Regions from separate parts of the Lentzea sp. DG1S-22 genome, predicted to be linked through region 1. Evidence: riboswitches for the same ligand, from Rfam matches in the RefSeq annotation. Region 1 holds a riboswitch; each other region holds the start of a gene.
What was found. Region 1 has a riboswitch for S-adenosylmethionine ahead of thrC (threonine synthase). Riboswitches for the same ligand answer to the same signal wherever they lie in the genome.

Region 1 (6,940 bases):
CGCCGAGACGGGTCTGTCTCTGCGGGAGAACGCGGACGAGATCACCGAGACGCTGGCGATCGAGATCGCGGCGCGCGTGCAGTCCGCGGGCGTGAAGGTGATCGAGTCACGGCTCACGCACCTCGCGTACGCGCCGGAGATCGCCCACGCCATGTTGCAGCGTCAGCAGGCCGGCGCGGTCGTGGCGGCGCGGACCCGGATCGTCGAGGGTGCCGTCGGCATGGTCGAGCTCGCGCTGGAACGGCTCGCCGACCACGAGGTCGTCGAGCTCGACGAGGAGCGCAAGGCGGCGATGGTCTCGAACCTGCTCGTCGTCCTGTGCGGTGACCGTTCCACCCAGCCCGTGGTGAACACCGGGTCGCTCTACACCTGATGGCGGATCGCAAAAGCGTTCTGCTCAGGCTCGACCCGGCCGTGCACGACGCGCTGAGCAGGTGGGCGAACGACGAGCTGCGCAGCACCAACGCGCAGATCGAGTTCCTGCTGCGACGTGCGCTGGCGGACGCGGGCCGGCTGCCCGGCGAGGTGAAGAAGATGCCTCGCCGCGGCCGGCCCCCGAAGAAGCCCGGGAGCAAGAACGACGAAGAGCCGGACGAACAGGCTTAGAACTCCGGCGGTGCCTCGAGGTCGTGGGCGCGGAAGAGCACGGCGTGCTCGACGCCCATGGCCTCGCCGCTCATCGCGAGGAACTTCGGGATGAAGTCGGCCGGGGCGGGGTGGTCCGGGAGCGCGGCCAGGTACTCGGCGTGCGCTTCCAGCGAGGCGACGCCGCGGCGCAGCGGTTCACCCGTCACGTCGACGCCGTGGGTCGCGCCGGACCCGGCCAGCCCGGGAGTGATGTACCAGCGCACCGAGTGCGGCTCCAGGCCCTCGTCGACCTGTTCCGGGAACACCCAGCGGTTGCCGGCGTCGCGCAGCGCGTCGAGGGTCGCGAGCCCGGCCGCGCGGTGGTCGGCCTGGTCGAAGCCGTAGGGCGTCTCGACCTCGAAGCCGCAGCCGAACACGACGTCCGGCTTGAAGCGGCGGATCTCGCGGCAGATGTCCCGGCGCAGGTCCAGGCCGTAGACGAGGACGCCATCGGGGTGTTCGAGCACGGTCAGGTGCTCCACACCGACCACGGCGCAGGCGGCCCGCTGCTCGGCGACGCGCAGCCGTGCGGTCTCCTCCGGCGGGTTCGGCATCCCCGCCTCGCCGCGGGTGAGCAGGAGGTAGCCGACCTCGATGCCGCGCTCGGTCCAGCGGGCGACGGCCGCGGACGTGCCGTACTCCATGTCGTCGGGGTGTGCGACGACGCAGAGCACGCGCCGGAAGGTCTCCTCCGGAAGGGCAGGCAGTGTCATGCCGGTCATCGTCCCGTGCGAGGCGGCCGGCGTCCGGGAACCGGCGGAAGAAGTTGCGGGGACGAGCGCTGGGTGGGCCGCCGGTCTCGGCGTGTCGTACACGTCGTTCAGACCTGGGGGACGACGGTGTCCGTGGACCGCCGTGACGGCGTGGTGGAGTCCACGGGGGCGAACACCGATGGGCGCGCGGGCACGGCGATCGCGCCGGTGTACGTGCGCCAGCCGGCCTCCCCCCGTGCTCACGCCCGACGCGCGTCTGGTGGCCTTCACGCGCGTGGAACTCGCTGCGGGGCAGTTGAAGCAGGTCGAGGTGTCGTCCCGGCTCTCGCAGCTGGCGCTCACCGTCGGCGACGGGCGGCGTGAGGTCGCGCGCGGCGGGTACGAGGCCGTGGTGGGCGCGGCGAAGGCCGCCTTCGCGGTCCGCTGAGCTGGCCTGATATCCTTCGTCGTCGTGAACGCGCGGCTCTCCGCCGTGGAGGAGACCCGGTCCTTGGCCGGTGCCGACGAAGCGCGCCACGAACCCCGGTTTCGACAAGAAGGGTGATGTCGCATGGCGAACATCAAGTCCCAGCTCAAGCGGATCAAGACCAACGAGAAGGCTCGCCTTCGCAACAAGGCGGTCAAGTCGTCCCTGAAGACGGCCATCCGCAAGTTCCGCGAGGCTGCCGAGGCCGGTGACAAGGCGAAGGCCCTGGAGCTGCTGCAGGACGCGTCCCGCAAGCTCGACAAGGCCGCCACCAAGGGCGTCATCCACGCCAACCAGGCCGCCAACAAGAAGTCGGCGATGGCCCAGCGCGCGAACAAGATCGAGGGCTGATCTCGCTCGCGGAGCCTCGAGCTTCCGCAAAGGGCTCCACCTCCTCCGGGAGGTGGAGCCCTTTCGCGTTCCTGGTGTAGGCGTAGTTCCCATGGACTCGCTGCCGCGCATTCAGTTCGTCGAACTCCACGACCTCGAAGGCACCCCGCCCGTGCTGCGGACCCTGCACACCGAGTCGATCACCACGATCTACCGGCTGACGGACGCGGCGCGGGAGTACTCACGGCCACTGGCACGGGCGCTGCGGTCGGGCGCGGACCACCGGTCGGGCGCGGACCACCGGTCGGGCGCGGACCACCGGATCGTCGACCTGTGCGCGGGCTCCGGCGGACCGGTACCGCTCATCCAGCGCCGGCTGCACGCGGAAGGCGTCCACACCCACGTCACGCTGACGGACCTGGTGCCGAACGTGCGCGCGTTCGAACGCGTGGAAGCCGAGAACCGGCGCCGGCTGCGCGATTCGTGCTGCTCGGTGGACCACGTGCCCACCTCGGTCGACGCCACGGACTGCCGGGTCGAGGGGACGCGCACGATCTACGGCGCCTTCCACCACTTCCCGCCCGCGCTCGCCGCGCGGATGCTGCAGAACGCCGTCGACACCCGGCAGCCGATCGTCGTCGTGGACACCAAGCGGTCGTTCGTCTACCCGGTGTTCTTCCCGTTCCTGCTGACGCTGGCCGTGCTGGTGGCGGCGCCGTTCCAGCGCAATCCCCTGCCGCGCTACCTGCTGCGCCTGCTGCTCACCTACGTCGTGCCGGTGCTGCCGTTCATGATGTTCTTCGACAGCGTCGTGTCGTTCCTGCGCATGTACGGGCGCGCGGAACTGCGCCGGATCGTCGACGGCCTCGACCGCACCGAGTCGTTCACGTGGACGATCGGCGTCGAGCCCGGCTTCACGGGAGCCCAGTACCTGATCGGGATCCCGCGGTGACCTCCTCCGGTCAGCGGCGGCCGTGCGCGGCGACGATCCGGAGCACCGCGCGTTCCAGCGCGTAGTCGGCGTCGGCCGCGACGCCCTTCACGTCGGCGTTCAGACCGGCGACCACCTGCATCGCGTCGGCGAGACCCGACTGGTCCCAGCCGCGCGACTGGGCCTGGGCCTTCTTGATCTTCCACGGCGGCATGCCGAGCGGGCCGGCCAGGCTGAACGGGTCGGCCCGCCCCACCGCGGACACGCGCGCGACCGTGCGCACCGCATCCGCCAGCGCGTCCGCGACCAGCACGTGCGGCACACCGAGCTGCATCGCCCAACGCAGCGCCTCCATGGCACCCGCGCGGTCACCGGTGACGGCCTTCTCCGCGACGGCGAACCCGGTCACCTCCGCCTTGCCCTGGTGGTAGCGGCGGATCTCCTCGACCGTCACCTTGCCGTCGGTGTCGGAGACGAGCTGCGAGGCCGCCGCGGCGAGCTCGCGCAGGTTCGTGCCCACGGCGTCGATGAGCGTGGCGACGGCCTCCGGGTCGATCTTGCCGCCCGCCTGCCTCACCTCGTTGCGCACGAACGCCTCGCGCTCGGCGGACTTCGTGACCTTGCCGCACTCCGTGACCGCGGCACCGGCCTTCTTCAGCTGACCGGGCAGGTCCTTGGCGGCCTTGCTGCGGCCACCACCCGTGTGAAGGACGACGAGCGTGACCCCGTCCGCAGGCGCCTTCACGTAGGAGAGCACCGTGTCGGCGACTTCCTTGCTGATGTCCTGCGCGTTCTGCAGGACGATCACGCGGCCCTCCGCGAACAGCGACGGGCTCACCAGTTCGGCCAGCTCCGGAGGCGTGAGATCAGTCACCTGGACGCGGGTCAGGTCGGCGTTCGGATCGACCTCGCGTGCGGCCTCGAGAGCCGCCCGAACAGCACGTTCGACCAGCAGCTCCTCCTCGCCGACGACGAGGTGCAGTGACTCCGGTGCGCTCACGTTCCGCATCCTTCCACGTCCCGGATCGTGGACGACGGTGGCTCAGCGGCGGACCGGTGCCGTAGCTTGGTGGCCACAACTGAACACCGCTCATCCAGAGGGGCAGAGGGACCGGCCCGAAGAAGCCCCGGCAACCGGCGTCAGCGCTGTGTGCACACCTGTGCGCGCATCTGAGTGCAGACGATCACGGTGCCAATTCCGACCCGTTCGATTTCGCGGGAAAGATGAGGAGATACCTCGCGATGACTGCTGTCTCTGTGCCGACGAGCACCAAGTTCGACCTCGGCCCCGCCCGCGCGCTGCTGTGCCGTGAGTGCGGCAACGAAACCCCTCTCGCTCCCGAGTACGCCTGTCTGGAGTGTTTCGGGCCACTGGAAGTGGCCTACGACTTCGGGAAGATCCGGCGCGAGGACATCGAAGCCGGCCCCAGGTCGATCTGGCGCTACCGCGGCCTCCTCCCCGTTCCGTCCACTGTGGAACAGCACCCGAACACCGACCCCGGCGGCACCCGCCTCGTCGAGGCGCACAACCTCGCCAAGGCACTGGGCGTCCGCAAGATCTGGGTCAAGGACGACACCGGCAACCCCACCCACTCGTTCAAGGACCGCGTCGTCGGCGTCGCGCTCGCCGCCGCCCGCGAGCTCGGCTTCAAGGTGCTGGCCTGCCCGTCGACCGGCAACCTGGCGAACGCTGTCGCCGCGGCCGCCGCCCGCGCGGGCTGGCGGTCGGTCGTCCTCGTGCCCTCCAACCTCGAGCGCGCCAAGATCCTCATGAGCGCCGTCTACGAGGGCGCCCTGATCGCCGTCGACGGCAACTACGACGACGTCAACCGCCTCGCCCAGGAGCTCGCCGCGGAGAACGAGGACTGGGCGTTCGTGAACGTCAACGTCCGCCCGTACTACGCGGAGGGCTCGAAGACGCTCGGCTACGAGGTCGCCGAGCAGCTCGGCTGGCGCCTGCCCGACCAGATCGTCGTGCCGATCGCGTCCGGCTCGCAGCTCACCAAGGTCGACAAGGCGTTCCGCGAACTCGGCCAGCTCGACCTCGTCGAGGCCACGCCGTACAAGGTGTTCGGCGCGCAGGCCACCGGCTGCTCCCCGATCTCGGCCGCCTTCAAGGCGGGCCACGACGTCATCCGCCCGGTCCGCCCGGACACGATCGCCCGCTCGCTGGCGATCGGCGCCCCGGCCGACGGCCCGTACGTGCTCGACGCGGTGCGCCGCACCAACGGTGCCATCGAGGACGTCACCGACGAAGAGGTCGTCGAGGGCATCAAGCTCCTCGCCCGCACCGAGGGCATCTTCGCCGAGACCGCCGGCGGCGTGACCGTCGCGACGGCGAAGAAGCTGATCGAGTCGGGCCAGCTCGACCCGGACGCCGAGACCGTGCTGCTGATCACCGGCGACGGCCTCAAGACCCTCGACGCGCTCGGCGACACGATCGGCCCTCGTGCGACGGTGCCGCCGTCGGCCGAGGCAGTGATCAAGGCGCTGGGGTAGTCACCTCCTTTCCGGCTCCGGGGACGAGACTGCGTCTCCGGAGCCGTAGGTGAACGTCTCGTTCAAGAGATGGGCTGCTCCGGAAGCGCGCAGCCCTGTCGGGATGCCTATCCGTTGCGGCACAACGTGATCTCGACAGGGAACATTGGTTCACAAGGCGATCGCGTCCGTCTTCAGCCAGCCCGTGCGCGGGAAGCGCCGCAGGCCGTCCACCACGTGCGGTCCGACCGCCTCCACGGTTGCGCGCCAGGCCGCGATCCGTTGCGGCCACGGGGCTTCCGCCTTCAGGGCGTTGTAGTGGTAGTCGTGCCAGACGTCCGGGGCGATGCGCAGGTCGTCGTCGAACACGTGCTCGGCGATGAGGTCGTACGCCTCTTCCGGCTTCTCCGCCTTGGTGGGCGACAGCACGTGGGTGGTGGTCGCCTTGTACGTGACGGCGCGGGTGCCGTCTTCGAGTGTTTCGCAGATGTAGTAGGCGAAATCGGGTTTGAGTTCGTCGTGCGGCCACGGGGTCGCCGCGTAGTTCATCTGCCACAGCGCCCATGCGAGGCCCGGCGTGCCGCCGGGGATCGGGTAGCGCGCGTTGAACAGCCTGATCCAGACCATCTCTTCTCCTTCGTACGATGCGGTTCCCCGGCAGCACCGCCAGGTCTCCGTCCTTGTCCGTGCGCAGCACCAAGGCGCCTCCCGTTCGCAGCACGTCGATCACGTGCGGGCTCGGGTGGCCGTAGCGGTTGCCCGTGCCGACGCTGACGAGCGCTATCTGGGGCCGCACGGCCTTGAGGAACGCGGGCAGCGAGTAGCGGGAGCCGTGGTGCGGCACTTTGAGCACCTCCGCGGTCAGGTCCCGCTCTCCCAGCAACGCGGCTTGGCCGGCCAGTTCGACGTCGCCGGTGAGCAGCACTCGGCCTGCTCTCGTGTGGGCTTTGAGCACGAGCGAGTAGTCGTTCACCGTCGTGTTCTCGGCCTCGGCGACCGGCGGGCGCCTGGGGCCCATCACCTCCAGGTCCAGGCCTGGCAGGGCGAAGCGCTCCCCTGCCTTCGGTTCCACCACCCGCACGTTCTGGGCGCGGGCTCGTCTGCCGACCTCCCTCCAGGCCCACTCGGGTTCTTTGAGCGGGCCCACCGCGATCGCTCCCACCGCACGTCCGGTGAGCGCGGCTTCCAGGCCACCGACGTGATCCGCGTGCAGGTGGGTGAGGACCACGAGGGGGATCTTGGTGATCCCCAACGTCTTCAGGCACCGGTCAACCGCGCCGGGATCCGGTCCGGTGTCGACCAGGACCGCCGTGTCCGCGACGTCGGTGGCCAGGACGAGCGCGTCGCCTTGGCCCACGTCGCAACTGACGACCTTCCAGCCGTCCGGTGGCCAGA
Region 2 (6,940 bases), 3.2 Mb from region 1:
TCAAGTGCAACGTCGTCAACCGGTGATTTACCCAGACGCAATCAGCCCTCGTCGCGCAGCTTCTCCAGCGCCGCGGCCAGGTCGTCCGGGTAGTCCGAGGTGAACGCGACCCACTCGCCGGTGCCGGGGTGGTGGAACCCGAGCTGGCGCGCGTGCAGCCACTGCCGCGACACCCCGAGGCGCTTGGCCAGCGTCGGGTCGGCGCCGTACGTCAGGTCGCCCACGCACGGGTGGTGCAGCGCCGAGAAGTGCACGCGGATCTGGTGGGTGCGCCCGGTCTCCAGGTGCACCTCGACGAACGACGCCGCGCGGAACGCCTCGATCACCTCGTAGTGCGTGATGGAGGGCTTGCCGGAGTTCATCACGGCGAACTTGTAGTCGTGCTTCGGGTGGCGGTCGATCGGGGCGTCGATGGTGCCCTTGATCGGGTCAGGGTGGCCCTGCACGATCGCGTGGTAGACCTTGTCGACGGTCCGCTCCTTGAAGGCGTGCTTCAGCGCGGAGTAGGCCGACTCGGACTTCGCGACGACCATGACGCCGGTCGTGCCGACGTCGAGCCGGTGCACGACGCCCTGGCGCTCGGCGGCACCGGACGTGGCGACGCGGTGGCCCGCGGCGGCGAGCCCGCCCACCACGGTCGGCCCGGTCCAGCCCGGCGACGGGTGCACGGCGACACCGACGGGCTTGTCGACGACGATGATGTCGTCGTCCTCGTGGATGATCTCCAGGCCCTCGACGGGGATCGCCTGCACGGTGATCGGCTGCGGCGGCGCCGGCAGCGTGATCTCGAGCATCGCCCCGGCCGTCAGCCGGTCGGACTTGCCGACGACGCGGCCGTTGACCAGCACCTCGTCCGCGTCGGCGATGGCAGCGACGGCCGTGCGCGAGAGGCCCAGGAGCTTCGCGAGGCCGGCGTCCACGCGCATGCCGTCCAGACCGTCGGGAATCGGCAGCGTTCGGTATCCGCTCAAGCGGGGTCCTCGACCTTCTTCTCCTTGTGAACCGTCCCGTCGTAGTCGTGCTGCAGGAGCGCCAGCACGATGATCGTGGCGCCACCGCCGACGATCGCCATGTCGGCGACGTTGAACACCGGCCACACACGGCCGAACGGGTCGAAAAGCGACAGGAAGTCCACCACGTGGCCGCGCATCGGCCCCGGCTCGCGGAACAGGCGGTCGGCGAGGTTGCCGACGGCGCCGCCCAGCACCAGGCCCAGGCCGACGGCCCAGCCCTGCGAGCGGAGGTTGCGCGAGATCCAGAGGATGAACCCGACGACGCCCAGCGCGATCAGCGCCAGGATCCACGTCCAGCCCTCGGCGAGGCCGAAGGCGGCACCGGGGTTGCGGACGAACGTCAGGTAGAGCGCGCCCCCGAAGACCTTGATCGGGTCGGCACCCTCGAGGAACGCCACGGACAGGACCTTGGTGAGCACGTCCAGGGCCAGCACGCCGCCGGCCAGCACCGCGAGGAGCGTGGTCTTCGGCTCCGGCAGCGAGCCGGTGATCGAGAAGCCCTCCTCGTCGTCCTCCGCCTCCGCGGGGGACTCGGCCTCGGCGGGCTCCTCGGCCGCGACCACGGTCGCCTCGGCCGTCCCGGGCTCGCTGACCTGCACCTCGGCAGGCGGTTCAGCGGCCTTCCCGGAGACCTTCTCCGCGGCCTTGGACTCGTCACTCACCAGGTCATTGTCCACTACCGGGACTACGCGAGGAACGGCGGCAGGGTTCGGCCGTCGTCCTCGGGCACCCAGCGGCCGTCGCGCCGGGTGTAGGTCCACTTCGGACCTTCGGTGACGAGCGTGCGCAACGCCGCCACCAAGCGGTCGACGTGCTCGGCCGTCGTGCCGAGGCCGATCGACGCGCGCACGGCACGCTGTTCGTGCGATCCGGCCTTCTTCACCAGGCGACTCACGATCACGTGCGCGCAGAACGCGCCGTCGCGGACACCGATGCCGTACTCGGCGGAGAGCGCCGCCGCGAGGAAGCCCGCGTCGAAACCGCTGATCGTGAAGCTCACGACGCCGACCTTGTCGGCGTCGGTCAGGATCGACAGCTCGCGGAAGCCGGGAACCGTGCGCAGGCCGTCCCGCAGGCGCGTCAGCAGCTCCTGCTCGTGCGCGACCGTCTGCTCCCAGTGCCGCGACAGGATCTCGCAGGCCGCCGCGAGGGCGTGCACGCCGACGACGTTCGGGCTGCCGGCCTCGTGCCGCTCGGGCACGGCGGACCACGCGACGCCCAGGCGGTCGCCGTGGTCGGTGACCTTCGAGGTCGCGCCGCCGCCGACGAGGTACGGCTGGGCCTGCTGCAACCAGTCGGCACGGCCGACCAGCACGCCGGCGCCGAACGGCGCGTAGATCTTGTGCCCGGAGAAGGCCACGTAGTCGACGCCCAGCTCACGGGCGTTGATCGGGCGGTGCGGGGCGAGCTGCGCGGCGTCGAGCGCGATGCGCGCGCCGTGGCGGCGGGCGAGGTTCGCGAACTCGGCGACCGGCCACAGCTCCCCCGTGACGTTGGACGCCCCGGTGACGATCACGAGCCGAGGGCCGACCGGGGCGGCGGCGAGAGCCCGGTCCAGCGCCACCACCGCGGCGCCGGACGAAGACGGAGCGGGAACGCGCTGGACGTTCGGCCCGCGCCACGGCAGCAGCGCCGCGTGGTGCTCGCTGTCGAACAGGACGACCGCGGTGTTGCGGGGAACGCTGCGCGCCAACAGGTTCAGCGAGTCGGTGGTGTTGCGGGTGAAGACGACGGTGTCGGAGGGGTGCGCGCCGACGAACCTGCGGACGCGGTCGCGCGCCTGCTCGTAGACGCGGGTCGAGACCTGGGAGGCGAACCCGGCACCGCGGTGCACGCTGGCGTACCAGGGCAGCAGCTCGTCGACGGCGTCGCGCACCTCCTGCAGGCAGGGCGCCGACGCCGCGTGGTCGAGGTTGGCGTAGGTGACGCGCTCTCCGGTCACCAGGGGAACCCGCAGGTCGGCACCGACGACGGCCGGGACGGAAGTGGTGGTTCCAGGGGTGATCGCGAGCGTCATCGAGCTGCCTCCGAGGCCAGGGGCCCCGTGTCGCGAAGGCCCGCGCTTGACCGGCGCCCCACGCGCCGGACCAGGTCCTCACCAAGGGCACCCCACCGCGGTTGGAGGGTTGCCGGCCAGCAAGCTTGGGCTTGACGCTGGCTCTCATGACCTGCCGACGACGTTAGCGGAGGGTGACGCGCTCGTCGACACCCGATTCACATGCTGGGAAGGCTCGCAGACCGATCATTCGCCGGTCTCGCCCTTCCAGCGCGCGTAGCGGCCGGCCCTGTCGACGGCTCGAACGCGCCGTTCAGCGGCTTCGCGCGCCTCCTCCGTCGTCACGATGAGCAACTGGTCCTCGGTCTGGAGCCGGGTCGTCGGTTGTGGCGTGAAACTCTTCCCGCCGCGCACCACGAGGCTCACCGTGGCGCCGCCGGGCAGCCTCAGCTCGGACATGTAGACGCCGTGCAGCTTCGACCCGCGCTGGATGTGCACCTGCAGCAGCTCGGCGCCGAGCTCGTCGAGCGGCGAGGAGTCGACCTGGACCTCCAACGCCTCCCCCGTCTTCACCAGCCCCAGTCGGCGCGCGAGGAACGGCAGCGTCGTGCCCTGCACGATCGTCAGGATGATGACCAGCAGGAACACCACGTCGACCAGCTGCCGCGCGCCCTCGACCCCCTGGATCAGCGGGATCAGCGCGAACACGATCGGCACCGCGCCGCGCAGGCCGGACCACGAGAGGAACGCCTGCTCACGCCACGGCACCTTGAACGGCAGCGAGGCCAGCACCACCGACAACGGCCGGGCGACGAACGTCAGCACCACGCCCGCGACCAGCGCGGGGAACAGCACGTCGAGCAGCCGTGACGGCGAGGCGTAGAGGCCGAGCAGGACGAAGAGCCCGATCTGGGCCAGCCAGCCGAGACCTTCGGCGAACGAGAGCGTGTCGGCGCGGTGCGGCAGGCGGGCGTTGCCGAGCACCAGCGCGGCGACGTAGGTGGCGAGGAAGCCGGAGGCGTGCGCGAGGTCGCCGGCCGTGTAGGCCATCACGCACACGGCCACGGTGGCGAGCGGGTAGAGACCGGTCGAGGGCAGCGCCGCGCGTCTCAGGCCCGCGGCGCCCAGGACGCCCAGCAGGACGCCGATGAGCGCTCCCGCGCCCAGTTCGTAGACCACCAGCAGCGGCGCGGTCCACGAGATCCGGTCCGAGGACGCCAGCAGCACGACGGCGATGTAGACCGGTGCGTCGTTGAGACCGGACTCCAGTTCGAGCGCGCCCGTGAGCCGCGCCCCGACACCCAACGACCGCAGGACGCTGAACACGGCCGCGGCGTCGGTGGACGACAGCACCGCTCCCCAGAGCAACGCGATCCGCCAGTCGAGGCCGAGCAGGAAGTGCAGTGCCGTACCGGTGACGGCGACGCTCACCACAACGGCCACTGTGGACAGTGCGACCCCCAGCCACAGCGAGGGTTTCACCGCGCTCCAGCGGGTGGTGATGCCGCCCTCGGTCAGGATCAGCACCAGTGCGGCGATGCCGAGGGACTGCGTGAGGCCGGCGTCGTCGAACCTGATGCCGAAGACGGACTCGCCGAGGAGCACGCCGATGCCGAGGTACAGCAACAGCGAGGGCAGGCCGAGGCGAGTCGACACCCGCACCGCGATCACGGAGATCAGCAGCACGACGGCACCGACACCCAGAACGACCGTGACGTCACCCACCCGGACCATTCTGGTTGATCACCATCGATTCCGACGAATCAGACGAGTCAACAACTCCAGCCGTTCGCCCCTAGCGGGGTCATGCACGACGGAGCATGTTGATCAGTGGCTCAATCCCAACCCTGCACGGAGTTGAACCATGAGGATCCTGATCGCACTGGCGGCCGCCTTGACGATGGCCGGAGCAACCACGGCGCAAGCCGCCGCACCGTCGGCACTGGCGGCGCCCGACATCAACGTGGCGAACGTGCAAGCCCACCTCAACCAGTTCCAGTCCATCGCGAACGCCAACGGCGGCAACCGCGCCCACGGACGTCCGGGGTACCTGGCCTCGGTCAACTGGGTGAAGGGCAAGCTCGACGCGGCGGGCTTCACCACCCGCGTCCAGTCGTTCACCTACAACGGCGCCACCGGCTACAACCTGATCGCGGACTACCCCGGCGGCGACACCAACAACACGGTCATGCTCGGCGGCCACCTCGACAGCGTCACGTCGGGCCCCGGCATCAACGACAACGGCACGGGGTCCGCGTCCCTGCTCGAGGTCGCCCTGCAGATGAGGGCGACGGGCTTCCAGCCGACCAAGCACGTGCGGTTCGGCTGGTGGGGCGCCGAGGAGCTCGGCCTGCGCGGGTCGACGTTCTACGTGAACTCGCTGAGCACCACCGACCGGTCGAAGATCAAGGCATACCTGAACTTCGACATGACCGGCTCGCCCAACCCCGGCTACTTCGTCTACAGCGCCTCCGGCCAGCCCTCCGGCTCGCTCGCGCTGCAGCAGCGGCTCCAGGCGGGCTTCACGGCGCTCAACGTCCAGACCGAGCTGACCAGCGTCGGCGGCCGCTCCGACCACGCGGCGTTCGCCCGCGCGGGCATCCCGGTCGGCGGCACCTTCACCGGCGCCGAGGGCATCAAGACCGCGGCCCAGGCGCAGAAGTGGGGCGGCACGGCCGGCCAGGCCTACGACCGCTGCTACCACCGCTCCTGCGACACCACGGCGAACGTCAGCACCACGGCGCTCGACCGGAACGCGGACGTGATCGCCTCCGCGCTGTGGGCGACCGCTTCCTGATCACCTGCCTGATCACCGGGCGGTGAGCACCTGCACGGCCTCGTCGAGCACCGGTTCGACGAGGCCGGGCAGGCTCACCCACATCTGCGCCTGCCCGAGGTAGAGGCTGAACGCGATCAACGCCCGCTTCCTCGCGTGGTCCCGGTCGAACCCGAGCCGCACGAAGAGCTCCGTGACGTAGCCGATCCGCTTCTTCGTGACCCGCTCGAGAACGGGCGCGATCACCTCGTTGCCCGCCCCGGCCTGCAACGCCATCTCGACCGAGCCCTTGCGGGTCGTGTCGAGCACCAGGGTGAACAACGTCCTGAGCTTGTCCTGCGGCGTCCCCTCGGACTCGACGAGCTCGATGACCTTCTCGGTGTGCTCCCGCTCCCACCGCTCGACGGTCGCCCGCAGCAACGCCTCGCGGTTCGGGAAGTGGTGGTAGACGCTGCCCTTCGTGGCGCCGGCCCGCGCCGCCAGCGGCTCGATCGCGACGGCGCCGAGCCCGCCTTCGGCCAGCGCTCTCAGCGCTATCTCAGTCCAGTCGTCACGATTCCGCCGCGCCACGCTCCCATACGCTACCGTACGGTCCAGGAACATACGGCAGCGTATGGAAGGGGCTCTCATGATCAGGAACGTCCACACCCGCGACCTCGGCGTGCCCGCGGGCCCGTTCGTCGACCGCATCCAGGAGCTCTGGCCACCGGCGTGGGGCAAGCTGGAGTTCGACCGGCCGCTCGGGGTCGGCGCCGACGGCGGGCACGGGCCGATCCGCTACCGCTGCACCGAGTTCGTGCCCGGCGAGTCGATCACCTTCGAGTTCGTCGACATGTCGGGCAGTCACACGCTCTCGGCGTCCGGCACGGTCCTGCGGCACGAGCTGATCGGCCGGTTCGCCCTCGTGGACCGGCTGCGCTGGGTGCTGGCGATCAGATGGCTGCACGACGCGTGCCTGGAGGACCTGTTCGACGCCTGCGAACGCGCGGCGGGCCGGGAACCGAAGGCCCCGGCCCGCTGGTCCTGGTACGTGCGCCAGGTGCGGCGCCTGTTCGCCCCGAAGCGTCAGCCACAACGCGCGTGACGCGAAAACGACGAAGGGCCGCCGTCCGAAGACAGCGGCCCCCCACCACTGCTGTCAGGCCTTCGCGACGG
Region 3 (6,940 bases), 870 kb from region 1:
GGGCAGCAAGGTCACCAAGGAGCCGAAACCCAAGAAGATCGTCGTGGGCACCAAGCCCCTCCCCGGCGGCGAGGTCTGGGACCGCCTCGCCAAGTGCGAAGCGGGCGGCAACTGGGCCATCAACACCGGCAACGGCTACTACGGCGGCCTGCAGTTCAACAAGAGCACCTGGGACGCCTACGGCGGCGCGGCCTTCGCCGCCTACCCGCACCAGGCGACGCGCGAACAGCAGATCGCCATCGCCACCAAGCTCCGCGACGGCCGCGGCGGCACGTACTCGGCGTGGCCGGGCTGCCGCGCCAAGCTCGGCCTGCCGTAGACCCGCGTCGCCTCCCCGTCCCCCGCACGAAGGCCGTCCTGGTTCGCCAGGGCGGCCTTCGCGGTTCCGCCCACCTGTGCCGTGTGCGGGTTTCCGGCCGCGGGCACCTCGGCTGCGGCTGACGGCGGTGAGCGGCCGCGCTGGAGGCGGTGAGGCGGGAGCCGGAGTTGGGCGAGCACCCGTGCCTTGTGCGGGGTTGGCGGTGCGAAGGGCTTGGCGCGGGCAGGCTCGCGCAAGGGTCCCCTCGAATTCGGCGTCCCCCGCGACCGACCGTACTCGGCGGGTCTGACAGTCCCGGGATGGTGGAACGGCGGGGCGGAGTCGAAGGCGAGCCGGCCTTCCGCCGGCCGCGATGGCGCCGAGCCGACCCGCGCGCCAAGCCGCCCCGTGGAGCACCCTCCCACTCGCCCCGGTGAGGGGTGACCAAGCCCCGGACCAGCAGCCTGAGAGAATGCCCGGGTGAGCCTGCTGGGACCCGCCGAAGTCCGCCGTCTAGCCGCCGAACTGGACATCCGCCCGACCAAGAAGCTGGGCCAGAACTTCGTGCACGACCCCAACACGGTCCGCAAGATCGTCGCGGCGGCCGGCCTGGCCGAGGACGACGTCGTCCTCGAGGTCGGTCCGGGCCTGGGCAGCCTCACCCTCGCCCTGCTCCCCAGCGCCAGCCAGGTCGTCGCGGTGGAGATCGACCCGCCGCTGGCGCGGAGGCTTCCCCGGACCGTCGCGGAGATGGACCCGGAGAACGCGAGCAAGTTGCACGTGGTCCTCAGGGACGCCATGAAAGTCACCCAAGAGGACCTGCCGGTGCAACCCACCGCGATCGTCGCCAACCTCCCGTACAACGTCGCGGTCCCGGTGGTCCTACACCTCCTGGCCGAACTCCCGAGCCTCCGGAAGGGTCTTGTCATGGTCCAGGCGGAGGTGGCCGACCGCATGGCCGCGAAGCCCGGGAGCAAGATCTACGGCGTCCCCAGCGTGAAGCTCGCCTGGTACGCCGAGGCGAAGAAGGCCGGCGCGATCGGCAAGAACGTGTTCTGGCCCGCGCCCAACGTCGACTCCGGGCTGGTGTGGTTCCAGCGCCACGAAAAGCCGTTGTCCACTGTGGATCGCAAGAAGCTCTTCGCGGTCGTCGACGCCGCGTTCGCGCAACGTCGCAAGACCCTCCGGGCCGCCCTCCGCGGGCACACCGCGAACGTCGACGAGGTGCTCGCCAAGGCGGGTGTCGACCCGCAGCTCCGGGGCGAGCAGCTGACGGTGATCGACTTCATCCGGATCGCCGAGGTCTAGGCCGGGGATCCTTCGGCCAACAGTGTGATCTGTCGAACGAATCGGATTCTGGCTTGCGCAACCGAACGTCCGTCCGGTTGACTGCTACTTGCCATCCGGAGCGACTGAGAGACCTGGCTCTACGACGTCGCAGCAACCACCCGCTGGATGCGGGCAGGTGCTAACGCCAGGACCGATGGAGGAGCACCATGGGTACCGTGCGAATGCTGACGCGCCGTCGAGTTGTCGACCAGTGCCGTCGCACCGCTTCTGCATGTCGTCGCCACCTCGTCTAGGGCGCCTTCTCAAAGTCCTCTGACGCGCACTCGATCGCGGAGTGGCGCACACACCTGAGCAGCAAACTTCGACCGCGCACGTCCGCGAACACCAGCGGACGAGGTGCCGTCGCGCGCAGCCGTGGAGCAGAAGTGATCACTGTCGAAAACCTCACCAAGTCCTTCCAGGGCGTCAGCGCCCTCAACGGCGTGACCCTCGACGTCGAGGCCGGCACCGTGCTCGGCGTCGTCGGCCCCAGTGGTGCCGGCAAGTCGACGCTCGCCCGCTGCGTCGCGCTGCTGGAGCGTCCCGACTCCGGGGCGATCCGCGTCGACGGCACCGACATCACGAGCCTCGACGGGTCGGCGCTGCGTGCCGCCCGTCGCCAGATCGGCGTTGTGCCGCAGGGGGATTCGCTGCTCCGCCAGCGCACCGCGGCCGGCAACATCGCGCTTCCGCTCGAGTCCGCCGGTGTGCCGGGGCCGCAGCGGCGCACCCGTGTCGGTGAGCTGCTGGACCTCGTCGGGCTGACCGACAAGGCCGGCGCGTACCCCGACCAGCTGTCCGGCGGGCAGCGCCAGCGCATCGCCGTGGCGCGTGCCCTCGCCGCCAACCCGTCCGTGCTCCTCGCCGACGAGCCCACGTCCGCCCTGGACCCGGAGACCACCGGTTCAGTGCTGACGGTGCTCGACCGTGCGCGCGCTGAGCTCGGTGTGACCGTGCTCGTCGTCACGCACGACATGGGCGTGGTCCGGAAGATCTGCGACGACGTCGCCGTGCTGGAGCAGGGCCGCGTCGTCGAACACGGCAAGGTGCTCGACCTGGTCAACGACCCGGTCAGCCGCACGAGCAGCGCCCTGCTGCCCGCCGTCGACCTGAACCCGATCAACGAGAGCAGCTACGACCGCGTCGCGGACGTCGTGCTCGTCGGGTTCGCCGCGGTCGGCGCGCTGCTGCCCGAGGCCGCGCACCGGTTCGGGGTCGAGCTCAACATCGTCGGCGGTGGCCTGACGCGTCTCGGGGAGACCCCGGTCGCGCGCTTCCGCCTGGGGCTGAACGGCGAACGTTCCGACTCCGCTCTCGAGTGGATCGGCGAGGCCGGAGGCGCTGTGCAGAGGTCCCTGAAGGGGCCGCAGGGAGTAGCTGCGTGAGGTCTGCAACACCCTGGTCCGACGTCGTCGCGTACCTCGTCGAGGCCACCGGGGAAACGCTGTACATGGTCGGCGTCTCCACCGTCATCGCAACACTGCTGGGAGTTCCCGTAGGTGTCTGGCTGCAGCTCACCGCCAAGGGCGGGCTGCGGCCGAACGCCGCGGTGCACAGGGTTCTGAGCTTCGTCACCGACCTCGGTCGCTCGATGCCGTTCATCGTGCTGCTCGTCGCGCTCACGTCGGTCACCCGGCTGATCGTCGGCGGTTCCATCGGCAGCACGGCGGTCATCGTGCCGCTGGCCGTGGGAGCGATCCCGTTCGTCGGGCGGCTGGTGCAGAACATCCTGTCCGAGGTGCACGTGACCGTGGTCGAGGCCGCGATCACCACGGGCGCCTCGACGTTGAAGATCGTGCGCAGCGTGCTGATCCGCGAGTCGATGCCCGCGCTGATCAACGCCATCGGCGTCACCGTGATCGCCCTCATCGGGTACTCGGCGATGGCGGGCGTGATCGGGGGCGGTGGCCTCGGCGACCTCGCGATCCGCGAGGGCTACCAGCGCTTCAACGACCGGATCCTGTGGAGCACCGTGGCGTGGCTCGCCGTGCTCACCACCGTGATCCAGCTCGGTTTCACCCGTGCCGCCCGTGCGTCCGACCGGCGCCGGCACGCCTCCGTCTAGACCCGTAGCGATTCTCAAAAGGAACGTCATGCGTATTCGTGCTGCCCTGATCGCAGTTGCTTTGTCCGGTGTGGCGGCTTTGTCTGCTTGCTCGTCCGGTGGTGGCTCGTCCGCCTCGGACACGCTGAAGGTCGGCGTCTCGCCGGTCCCGCACGCCCAGATCCTCGAGTACGTGGCCGACAACCTCGCCTCGTCGAAGGGTCTCAAGATCGAGGTCGTCGAGTTCACCGACTACGTGCAGCCGAACACGGCGCTGGTCGACGGGTCGCTCGACGCCAACTACTTCCAGACCGTCCCGTACCTGGAGACGTTCACCAAGGAGAGCGGCGCGGAGGTCGAGTGGGTCCAGCCGGTCCACGTCGAGCCGCTCGGCCTCTACTCCAAGAAGGCCAAGAAGCTCGACGAGCTGCAGAACGGCGCCAAGATCGCCGTCGCCAACGACGCCACGAACGAGGCCCGCGGCCTGAAGCTGCTGGAGGCGAACGGCCTGATCAAGCTCAAGGCCGTCGACCAGCCGACCGTGCGCGACATCGCGGAGAACCCCAAGAACCTGCAGTTCGTGCCGCTGGAGGCCGCTCAGCTGCCGCGTTCGCTGGAGGACACCGACGCCTCGGTCATCAACGGCAACTACGCCATCGACGCGGGCCTGAAGCCCGCCACCGACTCGCTCGCGCTGGAGAAGGCCGAGGGCAACCCCAACGCCAACGGCCTGGTGACGCGGACCGAGCTCAAGGACGACAAGCGCGTCAGGGACCTGGCGGAGCTCCTGGCGTCGCAGCAGGTCAAGGACTACATCAAGCAGACCTACAGCGGCTCGGTCATCCCGGTCTGACGGTGCTGCCGACCGGGGGAGGAGTCCGGGACCCCAGAACGCCCGTAGGCTGACGTGGTGCTCGCAGTCGTTCCACCCCCGGTCACGGTCCGCGTCCCGGCCAAGGTCAACCTGCACCTGGCCGTCGGTGACGTGCGCCCGGACGGCTACCACGACCTGGTGACGATCTTCCAGGCGCTGTCGCTGGTCGACGAGGTCACGGTCGCGGTCGCCGACGAGCCAGGCGTCGAGGTCCACGGGGAGGGCGCCGACCAGGTGCCCACCGGGGCCTCGAACCTCGCCTGGCGCGCGGTCCAGCTGCTCGCCGCGCACGTGGGCAAGGACCCGGACGACCCGAAGGTCCGCGTGGTCATCCGCAAGGCCATCCCGGTCGCGGGAGGCATGGCGGGGGGCAGCGCGGACGCCGCCGCGACGCTCGTGGGCCTGTCGTCGTTGTGGCGCCTCGACATCAGCCGCGACGAGCTGGCCGAACTGGCCGGGAAGCTCGGCGCGGACGTCCCGTTCGCCCTCTACGGCGGCACCGCGCTCGGCACCGGCCGCGGCGAGCGGATCGTGCCGGTGCTCGCCCGCCACCAGTTCCACTGGGTGCTGGCGTTCGACCGCCGTGGACTGTCCACTCCGGACGTCTTCGACGAGCTGGACCGCCTGCGCGCGGAGGGGGATCCGCCGCGCGTCGGCCCGGTCGAGGCCGTGCTGGAGGGGCTGTCCTCGGGAGACCCGCGCCAGCTCGCGCTGCTGCTCGGCAACGACCTGCAGGCCGCCGCGGTCTCGTTGCGGCCCAACCTGCGCCGCACGCTCCGCGCGGGCGTCGACGCGGGCGCGCTGGCCGGCATCGTGTCCGGCTCGGGCCCCACGACGGCGTTCCTGTGCGAGGACGGCGACACGGCCGTCCGGGTGGCCGCCGAGCTCGCCGGCGCGGGGGTGTGCCGGACGGTGCGCGTGGCGCACGGCCCGGTGCCCGGAGCGCGCGTGATCACGGCCGAGGAACCGAAGCCCACTCCGCCCGAGGTGCACGCCTAAGATCCTGTGGCGCCACGCGCGCCCCGGTGCGAAGCGCCCGTTCCAAACGGGGGCGATCTCGAATTCTCGGGGCGCGCGTGGCCCTGTCGCGGGGAGGCGAGGTGGGCAGACGGCTCCGGCACGAGCTGTTCCGGATGGTCGTGTCGGACCTGGTCGGGAACCACCCGAACCTCCACCCCGACCGCCTCGACCACTACGCAGGCCTGGTCCGCCGCAGCACGGTCGAGGACCCCGCGTGGACCGCCGCCCTGCTGCGCTGGGCCCGCCACGACGCCGGACTCGCCTGCACCGCGCACGCGGGCGCCGCCGAGTTCGTCGCGGCCCGCCTGGCCGCCGGCCTGCACGGCACCTCCCGCCAGGTGGTCGACTCCGTGCTCGCGGAGCCCAACGACCCCACCTGGCTGCTGAACTACTGGCACCACAAGCACGGCCGCGCACTGCCCAAGCCGCTCAAGCGCGGGATCGGCGACGCCGTCCGCCGCCTCTACACCGAGGAGTCGGTGCGCGACCACGACCACGTCTTCATCAGCCTGCGGTTCGGCGACGTCCTGAACCGCGTGCACCCGAAGCCGGTCGACGAACGCCAGTCCGCGCTGTTCCGCGCGATCCTGGACCGCCGCCACGACCCGAAGGCCGCGGAGTGCCGGCCGGTGCCCCGGCCGCCCGCACCCTCGCCGCTGCCCCGGATCACCGGCCACACGCTCCTGCTGGTCGACCTCCACGCGGCCGAGCGGTACGGGTTCGAGGAGACCGTCGAGGCGGTGGTGCGCCGGTGCGACCGGGCCGAGGTCGTGCGGTTCCGGGGGTACGGGCTTCCCCACGACCGCCGGCGCCGCCTGCTGGAGGTCGTGCGCAAGCGCCTCCGGAGGCACGACAGGGTTCTCCTGGTCACCGAGGCGCAGCCTCTGGACGGGGAGCTGAGCGGTGCGGTGCCCGCCTACGTGCCACTGCACGTGTGGGACCTGGGCGAGCAGGGCACGGAGTGGGCGTCGGTGTCGAGGCACCGCTACCGCCACCGCGGCGACCCGGCGGGCGCACCGCGGGCGTTGTCCCTGTTCGAGGCTGGTGAGCAGGGGCTTTGGCCCTGGTAGGTAGCCTTCAACGGGCAGTTTCTTACTAGTCGTGAGGTTTTGATGGCCAACCTGGTCAACCTGGAGTCCGTGTCGAAGTCGTTCGGCGTCCGGCCGCTGCTCGACCGCGTGTCGCTCGGCGTCGACGAGGGCGAGCGGATCGGCGTCGTCGGCCTGAACGGCGGCGGCAAGACGACGCTGCTCGAGGTGCTGGCCGGGGTCGAGCCCGCCGACGACGGACGGGTGTCGCGGTCGCGCGACCTGCGCATGGCGGTCGTGACGCAGCGGACCGAACTGCCGGAGGGGTCGACCGTGCGCAACGCGGT

Region 2: linked by a shared signal. The riboswitch ahead of V1227_RS36535 (aminotransferase class V-fold PLP-dependent enzyme) and the one ahead of thrC (threonine synthase) in region 1 are both predicted to bind S-adenosylmethionine.
Region 3: linked by a shared signal. The riboswitch ahead of V1227_RS24610 (methionine ABC transporter ATP-binding protein) and the one ahead of thrC (threonine synthase) in region 1 are both predicted to bind S-adenosylmethionine.

Annotation. Positions count from the first base shown of each region.
Region 1 covers NZ_CP143276.1:4,448,736-4,455,675, forward strand. Annotated here, with positions in the region: gene V1227_RS20285 (SPFH domain-containing protein) at 1-373, shown strand, start outside; gene V1227_RS20290 (hypothetical protein) at 373-606, shown strand; gene V1227_RS20295 (PIG-L deacetylase family protein) at 603-1,349, opposite strand; gene V1227_RS20300 (fibronectin type III-like domain-contianing protein) at 1,519-1,767, shown strand; gene rpsT (30S ribosomal protein S20) at 1,891-2,157, shown strand; gene V1227_RS20310 (hypothetical protein) at 2,249-3,088, shown strand; gene holA (DNA polymerase III subunit delta) at 3,099-4,067, opposite strand; SAM riboswitch class I at 4,155-4,298, shown strand; gene thrC (threonine synthase) at 4,310-5,566, shown strand; gene V1227_RS20325 (DNA internalization-related competence protein ComEC/Rec2) at 5,550-6,940, opposite strand, start outside.
Region 2 covers NZ_CP143276.1:7,671,058-7,677,997, reverse strand. Annotated here, with positions in the region: gene V1227_RS36545 (RluA family pseudouridine synthase) at 42-926, opposite strand; gene lspA (signal peptidase II) at 968-1,675, opposite strand; gene V1227_RS36535 (aminotransferase class V-fold PLP-dependent enzyme) at 1,699-3,030, opposite strand; SAM riboswitch class IV at 3,068-3,182, opposite strand; gene V1227_RS36530 (potassium/proton antiporter) at 3,256-4,734, opposite strand; gene V1227_RS36525 (M28 family metallopeptidase) at 4,874-5,806, shown strand; gene V1227_RS36520 (TetR/AcrR family transcriptional regulator) at 5,819-6,355, opposite strand; gene V1227_RS36515 (SRPBCC family protein) at 6,414-6,869, shown strand; gene ileS (isoleucine--tRNA ligase) at 6,924-6,940, opposite strand, start outside.
Region 3 covers NZ_CP143276.1:5,317,374-5,324,313, reverse strand. Annotated here, with positions in the region: gene V1227_RS24620 (transglycosylase family protein) at 1-319, shown strand, start outside; gene rsmA (16S rRNA (adenine(1518)-N(6)/adenine(1519)-N(6))-dimethyltransferase RsmA) at 779-1,606, shown strand; SAM riboswitch class I at 1,695-1,788, shown strand; gene V1227_RS24610 (methionine ABC transporter ATP-binding protein) at 2,014-3,012, shown strand; gene V1227_RS24605 (methionine ABC transporter permease) at 3,009-3,692, shown strand; gene V1227_RS24600 (MetQ/NlpA family ABC transporter substrate-binding protein) at 3,721-4,524, shown strand; gene V1227_RS24595 (4-(cytidine 5'-diphospho)-2-C-methyl-D-erythritol kinase) at 4,582-5,544, shown strand; gene V1227_RS24590 (hypothetical protein) at 5,646-6,635, shown strand; gene V1227_RS24585 (ABC-F family ATP-binding cassette domain-containing protein) at 6,678-6,940, shown strand, end outside.